DNA from 2 places in the Cupriavidus sp. 10L43_2 genome. Region 1 is predicted to be linked to the other one. Evidence: predicted binding sites of a transcription regulator. Region 1 holds the regulator's gene; the other holds the start of a gene.
The links. The regulator sigma-54, encoded in region 1, starts transcription at its own class of promoters, with help from an activator protein. The targets are predictions, from matches to a motif close to TGGCANGNAANCTGCTTT.

Region 1 (4,208 bases):
TTGCGATGCAGCGCCGGGGTCGCGGCGGTGCCACGACGTGCCGGCCGGCTTGCCCACCCGGGGTGTCCCGGGGCCGTCCTGTCGTTATTTGTATGGCGGAGCATACACCGAGGCGGGCGGCTTGCGAACACTTGTTCCCATTTTGACCGCTCACGGGGGCCCCGGGTCGCCCTCCGGCGTGGCAATAAGGTAACGAAACATTCCAGGTGCCCGCACCGTCACCGCCATGGCGCGCGCCCATCAAAAAAGCCGCGCTGATTGCGCGGCTTGAGCTCTTCTTTTCAGTCCTCTGCAGGGTCGGCAACCGCTCTGTTTTCGGTTGCCTGCAGGTGTCTACTGCTGCGTCAGTTGCTGGGCGGCCATCTGGTACTTCACCGCCTCGCGATCGTGGCCCTGTACGCGGTCCTTGTAGCGGATGACCTGGCGGTCGAGCTTGTCGACCAGACAGTCGATCGCCGCATACAGATCTTCATGATGCGCTTCGACGAAGATGTCCTTCCCCTTCAGATGCAGATTGATTTCCGCGTACTGGCGCCGGTCCTTCTCCTTGTGATTGTCCACCGATAGCAGCACGCTCACGCCGATGACCTGATCGAAATGCCTGACAATTCGCTCCAGTTTCGTTTCCACATACTCACGCAGCGGGGGCGTGATGTCGAGGTGGTGTCCACTGATCTTGAAGTTCATAGCGCTTCTCCTTCTGAAAGAGCCGCACCAGGCAGGCGGTTGCGGCTCGGCTACAAAGTCTTGCGGAGATTGACTGCGGGGATCTTGAGCGCTTCGCGGTATTTCGCCACCGTGCGGCGTGCGACCACGAAGCCTTGCTCACCCAGCAGTTCGGCGATCCGGCTGTCGGAAAGAGGATTCCTGGGGTCTTCGGCTCCTATCAGTTGCTTGATCAGCGCGCGGATTGCCGTGGAGGAGGCCGCGCCGCCAGTCTCCGTAGAGACGTGGCTCCCAAAGAAGTACTTCAACTCGAAAGTACCCATGGGCGTGGCCATGTACTTATTCGTGGTGACCCGGGAAATGGTCGACTCATGTAAACCGAGTGTATCGGCTATTTCCCGCAAAACCAAGGGGCGCATCGCGATTTCGCCATGCGTGAAAAAGTTCTTTTGACGTTCCACAATTGCCTGCGAAACACGCAGGATCGTATCGAATCGTTGCTGGATGTTCTTGATAAGCCACCGCGCCTCCTGAAGCTTCTGCTGCAGGCCTGCCGTCCCCGTTTCGCCCTTCGCGCCGCGCAGGATCTGCGCATACATGTCGTTGATGCGCAGCCGTGGCATGACATCCGGATTGAGCGCCGCGATCCACCCGCTGCCGCTCTTGCGCACGAACACGTCGGGCACCACGAAGTCGGCCTCGGGACGGTTGAACGCGTGCCCCGGATACGGCGCCAGCGAGCGAATCAGTTCGTGTGCCGCCTTCAGTGCTATTTCGTCCACCTGGAGCGCTTTCTTTAGCCGCGTGTAGTCGCGCACGGCCAGCAGTTCCAGATGATGATTGACGATGGTCAGCGCCAGCTCACGATGGGAGTGCTTCAGGCGACGCAATTGCAGGCTGAGGCACTCCGCGGCATTGCGCGCGCCCACGCCGGGCGGGTCGAAGCTCTGCAGCAGGGTCAGGATCGCGTGGACTTCGTCGATCTCGAATTCGAGTTCCTCGGGCAGTTCGGTGCAGATTTCCTCGAGCGAGGCGCTCAGGTAGCCGTCATCGTCGAGCGATTCGATCAGGAAGATGGCCAGGCCCTTGTCGCGCACCGAGATCTTCAGCGGGGCCAACTGCCCCATCAGGTGCTCGCGCAGCGTGGGCTCGGCATCGCGCAACTGCATCGGCGACTTTTCGTCCTCGTCGCCCTGGGGGCGGCGGGCGAAGTCGTCGAGGCTCCAGTCGCTGCCGTAGTCCTCGCTGCCGTTGTCGTTGTAGTTGTCGTCCTCACCGCCGGACGCGCCATCGGTGCGCGCGTCGCCGTTGGGCTGTGGCTCGGAGGAGGCCGGCGCGGGGGCGCTCTGGAGGTTGACCGAGCCATCGGCGGCTACCCGCAGCGGGCTTTCGATCCAGTCGTTTTCGCGTTCGAGCAGGGGATTTTCGGTCAGCGCCTGTTCCACTTCCTGCTGGAGTTCAAGCGTCGAGAGCTGCAACAATCGAATCGACTGTTGCAGCTGCGGGGTCAATGCCAGATGTTGCGAGAGACGAAGCTGAAGCGACGGTTTCATGCGACCTATTCTATGCGCATCCTTCCGACTATGGAACGGAAATTGCTATCGCCTATCGCTCTGACTTCCTGATCGACCCCGGCTGTCGCCGTGGAGGCCGGGAGAAGCGCGGCCGCACGCGGCGGCCGATGGGTCACATGCGGAAATTTTCGCCCAGGTACACGCGTCGCACGGACTCGTTGGCGATGATTTCCTCAGGCTGGCCGGCGGCCAGCACCGTGCCTTCGCTGATGATGTAGGCGTGGTCGCAGATGCCGAGCGTCTCGCGCACGTTGTGGTCGGTGATCAGCACGCCGATGTTGCGCGCCTTCAGGAAGCTCACGATGCGCTGGATTTCGCCCACGGCGATGGGGTCCACGCCGGCGAACGGCTCGTCCAGCAGGATGAAGCGCGGCGCGGAGGCCAGCGCCCGGGCAATTTCCACGCGGCGGCGCTCGCCGCCGGAGAGCGACAGCGCCGGGTTGTTGCGCAGATGGGCGATCTGCAGGTCATCCAGCAGCGAATCCAGGCGGCGTTCGATCTCGGCCTTCGGCAGCGGCTTGCCCTTCTCCAATTGCAACTCGAGCACGGCGCGGATGTTTTCCTCGACGTTGAGCTTGCGGAAGACCGAGGCCTCCTGCGGCAGGTAGGACAGGCCCATGCGGGCGCGCTCGTGGATCGGCAGGCCGCTGATGTGCTGGTCGTCCAGCACGATGTCGCCCTCATCCAGTGCCACCAGGCCCACGATCATGTAGAACGACGTGGTCTTGCCGGCGCCGTTCGGACCGAGCAGGCCGACCACCTCGCCGCTCTTCACGTCCAGCGAGACGTCCTTGACCACGGTGCGCGAACCGTAGCGCTTCTTCAGGTGGCGCACGACCAGCGTGCTGCTGTCGGTACGGGCGGCCGACGGGGCTGCGGAGGCGTTCGGGGCGAGCGTGGCGGAGTCGTTCATCAGGTCAATGCATGCGTGACGCGGCGGGCGCGTCCGGGGTTCAGGGCTTGCCGGGCGCGGGCGCCGGCTTCAGTTCCAGCGGCGGTGGCGGCGCGGCGGCGCCGCTGGCCGGGTCCGCGCGCGGCGAGAGCACGGCGCGCACGCGGCCGGACGGGTTGCCGGTGGAGGTGTTGTTGTCGCCGCCGGCAGCCGTGTAGTACTCGTTGCGGCTGTCGTAGGTGATCACGGCGCCGCGGATCTCGTCGACGGTCTTCGCGCCGGCGATGCGCGCCGCGCGGGCATGACCGATCAGCTTCGACATTTCCTGCTTGCCGTCGTACTCGATGCGGTCGCCCCAGCCGTCGATGTATTCGTCCACGCCGTCGCGCTTCTGGCGGATATACGCCTGGCGGCCCGGATTGGCCGTGGCCACCGCGTACTGGTAGCCCTCGGGGTCGGTGCGGATCTGCGCGGCGTCCGACTTCAGCACCATCGTGCCCTTGGTCAGCACGACGTTGCCGGTCAGCGTATAGATCTGCTTCACGTCGTCATAGCTGGCGTTGTTGGCCTCCAGCACCAGCGGCTTGTCCTTGTCGGCACGCTCCGCCAGGGCCGGCTGGGCCAGGGTCGCGCCGAGCGCGGCGATTGCCACCGCCAGGGCGGGCACGATGCGGCGACAGGACAACGTCGTCAGGGATGGGGTCATGTTGGTCAGCTGAGAGAATGACGGGCGATCCGTTGCCGGCGCCTGGCGTGCTTGTTGTTGTGCTTACTGCGTGGTCCGGGCCTGCCCCGACGGCGGATTCATGACGATGGTGCCGCGTACGTTGCCGAGCAATTGTACTTCGCGCGTGACATTGTTGAAGACCAGTCCGTTGGCCGTCATCACCGACGGGCCGCGCGTGAGTTGTACCGCTTTATCGGTCTTGACGATGTCGTCATTGACCAGCAACTGGAAATATTGCGATGCAGCGGTCATGCGCGGGTCCTTCGACGGATCCACGCCGGGTTGCCGTACCAGGAAGGCATTGCCGTACAGGTCGATGACCGAGCCCTCCGAGTTCATCACGCCCCGG
Region 2 (4,208 bases), on a different contig from region 1:
GTGGCCACGATTCCGGTGGGCAGCCTGCCGCACGGCATCTGGCCCTCGGGCGACGGCACCCGCATCTACGTGGGGCTGGAGAACGCCGACCAGCTGGCCGCCATCGACACCGCCACCAATCGGGTAGTCGCCAACGTGCCGGTCGGGCAGGCGCCGCAGGCCATCGCCTATGTGCCGAACGCCGTGCCCGAGGGCGACGGCACGCAGGGACTCCAGCCGCTGGGGGTGGCCGGGCAGACCACGCAGCTGAAGCTGCATGGCGTCGTGAACGGCAAGCCTGTGGCCACCGACCATGCGCCGACCAGCGTCACGCTGTTCGATCAGGGACTGCTCCAGGTCCTGCAGGCTTCGGCGACCGGGTTGCAGCCGAAGCGCGCCTACGTGCTGGCGCTCGCCACCCGCGCGGACGGCAGCGGCCCGCTGGAGCCGCTCGCCGCCTTCATGTCGAATCCGGCGGGCTCGGCCATCGTCAACGCGATTGGCCCGATCCGGCAGGTGGTGCGGGACGATACGGGGGCCGGCGCGCGCCGCTATCTCGTGATCGCCCCGTCCGAGAACGGCAAACCCGGCGCGCCTGTGCAGGTGCAGGCGCTGTAGCCGGTCCGGGGGGCCGGGAAGGTACGGCGGATGATACAAATGGCACGACATTTGCGTAGTACCTGGCAAATGCGTAGTACCCATCCCGGCCGCGCCCACATTCCCAGCACAATGCCCCTTTCCGCCTCAACCCTCGTCCTTCGGGCCAAGCAGCTCGAAATCGAGGCCGTCCGCCTGATGGCAAGTCGCGTGGAGCTGGCCGACCTGATCGGCCAGCTGATCCACGCCTTGCAGCGTGAACGGGGGGCCAGCAGCATCTTCCTGGCCTCCGGTGGGCAACGGCTGGCGCAGGAGCGCCAGACGGCGATGGGCGAGGCGGTCCACATCGCCTCCCGGCTGGGCGAGCGCTTCGCCAGCCAGCTGGAAGCGGGCCATACCGGCACGGCGTCGATGGTGTCGTTGATGGCCTGGGTGCAGCTCGATCTGGCCACGCTGCCGGCGCTGCGCCAGTCCATCGATCAATGCCAGACCACCGCGCACGACGCCGTGGCGGCGTTCAGCCGCCTGATCGCCGCGCTGCTGGAGCTGATCTTCCATCTGGCCGATGTGGCCATGTATCCGGGCATCGCCCGGCCGCTGGTGGCCTTCGTCTACCTCGTGCAGGGCAAGGAAGCCGCCGGGCAGGAGCGGGCCGTGGGGGCGCAGATGTTCGCCTCCGGCACCTGCGCGGGCACCGCGCCGCAGCGCGTGCAGCAGTTGGTGGAAGCCCAGCAGCGCAGCTTCCAGATGTTCGAGCGCTTCGCCGACCCGTCGCTGCTCGCCGCATGGCGGCAACGGCAGGCCAGCGCCGCGGTCGCCGCGCAGGACGGCATGCGCCGCACGCTGCTGACCACGCCGCCGGGCACGGCGCTGGTGCACGACGACAGCGAGAAGTGGTTCGAAGTCTGCAGCGAGGTCATCACGGGCATGTGGACGCTGGAGATGCAGGTGGTGCAGGACCTGCGCAAGGCCTGCGAGGCGCAGATCCAGCGTTCCCAGGCCGATCTCCAGGATTCGGCCGGGCTGCTGCGCCAGCTACTGGACAACCCGCCGCCCCATACCCATGCCGTCGAGCGCTTTTTCGATGTGGCCGAGCAACCCGCCGCCGCCCCTGTGCTGCCGGGCATGCCCGATGCCGGAAACGGACCCGCCGAGGTGCACGCCACCACCGTCACGTCGCTGGAGCGCCTGCTGCGCCAGCAGTCGGCGCGGCTGGCCCAGACCGAAGTGGAACTCGATGCCGCCCGGCGCGCGCTCAAGGAGCGCAAGGTGATCGAGCGCGCCAAGAACGCGCTGATGACCCGCATGGGGCTCAGCGAGGACGCCGCGTTCCGGGCCTTGCAGAAGGCGTCGATGGACAACAACCGCCGGCTGGCGGACATTGCCGAAGCCACCCTCTCGCTCACCGGCCTCGCCCTGCCCCCACAGGACGACGATCAGCACCAGGATTGAACCCGCCCGGCCGCGCGCACCAAAAGCGGGCAGCCCATGCACTACCAACGCCCCCTAGATCGTCACTTGCCCCAACCCGGCCCAACCCGGCCCCACCCGGCGGCGGGCATGGAACGTGCGTCAGCACTGACATCGGGCTGATGACGGCCCGGCAGTGCATCACCCTGTAAAGCATCAAGGATGACGGCGTCCTGTCACGTGCCGGCCATAGGCCGGGCGGACGGACGCCGTTTGTCTTTTCTGAGCCAAACGAAGGAAACGGAGAGGAATACCCCATGGCCTATCTCGCCCCCACCGAGTTCGTCACCAAGATGGTCGATGCCGGAGAGTCCAAGCTGCTGATGTCCACGCGTGACACGCTGATCCGGTCCTATATGGCCGGCGCCATCCTGGCGCTGGCGGCAGCCTTCGCGGTGTCCATCACTGTCAACACCGGCAACGCGCTGGTTGGCGCGCTGCTGTTCCCGGTTGGCTTCTGCATGCTGTACCTGATGGGCTTCGACCTGCTGACCGGCGTCTTCACGCTCGCGCCGCTGGCCGTGCTGGACCGCCGCCCGGGCGCCACCTGGAGCGGCGTGCTGCGCAACTGGGGCCTGGTGTTCTGTGGCAACCTCGCCGGCGCCGTCACCGTGGCGTTCTTCATGGCCATCATCTTCACCTTCGGCTTCTCCGAAGCCCCGAACGCCATCGGCCAGAAGATCGGCCACATCGGCGAAGGCCGCACCGTGGGCTACGCCGCGCATGGCGCCGCCGGCATGCTGACGCTGTTCATCCGCGCCGTGATGTGCAACTGGATGGTCTCCACCGGCGTGGTGGCGGCCATGATGTCGACCTCGGTGTCCGGCAAGGTCATCGGCATGTGGATGCCCGTGCTCGTGTTCTTCTACATGGGCTTCGAGCACTCCATCGTGAACATGTTCCTGTTCCCGTCGGGCCTGATGCTGGGCGGCAACTTCACCCTCATGGACTACCTGATCTGGAATGAAATCCCGACTGTGCTGGGAAACCTGGTGGGTGGCCTGACCTTCGTGGGCATCACGCTCTACAGCACGCACTACAAGTCGGCCAGCAAGCGCGCGCTGGGCTGATCGGATCACTACCCGGTATCGAGGCGACCGCGCCATGTCCGGCGGGCTCCAGGTCAGCGTTGGCCAACACTCGGACGCTGGCCGGAAGGCGGTCAACCAGGACTTTCATGGCGTGACCCACCCCGCCGGCCACCACCGCGTGACCAAGGGCGTTGCGCTGGCGCTGGCGGACGGCATCAGCACCAGCGCGGTCAGCCAGATCGCCAGCGCCGCCGCCGTCCGCACCTTCCTCGAGGACTACTACTGCACGTCCGAAGCCTGGACGGTGCGGCGGGCGGCGCAGTGCGTGCTGGCCGCCGTCAACTCCTGGCTCCACGCGCAGAGCCGTCACAGCGAAGCCCGCTTCGACCGCGACCGCGGCTACGTCTGCACATTCAGCGCGCTGATCTTCAAGGCGCGGGAGGCCCACCTGCTGCACGTGGGCGACGCGCGCGTCTATCGGCTGCATCGGCACACGCTGGAGCAGCTCACCGTCGATCATCGGGTCTGCGTGTCGGCCTCTGAGGCCTATCTGGGCCGAGCGCTGGGTGCGAGCCCGTCTGTCGAAATCGACTATCGGACGTGGGGCGTGGAGCCCGGCGAGATCTACCTGCTGGCCACCGACGGCGCCTACGAATACCTGGAAGCCGCCGATGTCCACCAGGCCCTGACCGCCAGCGGCGACGACCTGGACCGCGCCGCGCAGACGCTGACGGCGCTGGCCCTGACGCGCGGCAGCGAGGACAACGTCACGCTGCTGCTGGCCCGTGTCGACGCCCTGCCCGAACCCGGCGCCCGCAACGCGATGGCGCAGACCGGGCACCTGACCCTGCCGCCGCCGCTCACGCCCCGCATGCAGTTCGAGGGCTACACCATCGTCCGGGCGCTGCATGGCAGCGCGCGCAGCCACGTCTATCTGGCGACGGACGACCACAGCGGACAACACGTGGCGCTGAAAACGCCTGCCGTCGATCAACGCGACGATGCGGCCCATCTGGAGGGCTTCCTGCTCGAGGAATGGGTCGCCCGACGCATCGACAACCAGCACGTGCTGCGCCCCCACGCGGCGGACCGGCCCCGCAAGCACCTGTTCGTGGCGATGGAGTACCTCGA

Region 2: AC1DEL_RS07930 (formate/nitrite transporter family protein) is a predicted target of sigma-54. The motif match lies at 2,133-2,150, and genes of this name have one in related genera.

What each region holds. Positions count from the first base shown of each region.
Region 1 covers NZ_JBFTJE010000026.1:59,775-63,982, forward strand. The annotation lists gene hpf (ribosome hibernation-promoting factor, HPF/YfiA family) at 334-687, opposite strand; gene AC1DEL_RS26170 (RNA polymerase factor sigma-54) at 738-2,219, opposite strand; gene lptB (LPS export ABC transporter ATP-binding protein) at 2,353-3,153, opposite strand; gene lptA (lipopolysaccharide transport periplasmic protein LptA) at 3,194-3,838, opposite strand; gene lptC (LPS export ABC transporter periplasmic protein LptC) at 3,902-4,208, opposite strand, start outside.
Region 2 covers NZ_JBFTJE010000004.1:254,748-258,955, forward strand. The annotation lists gene AC1DEL_RS07920 (YncE family protein) at 1-597, shown strand, start outside; gene AC1DEL_RS07925 (nitrate- and nitrite sensing domain-containing protein) at 775-2,028, shown strand; gene AC1DEL_RS07930 (formate/nitrite transporter family protein) at 2,304-3,116, shown strand; gene AC1DEL_RS07935 (bifunctional protein-serine/threonine kinase/phosphatase) at 3,151-4,208, shown strand, end outside.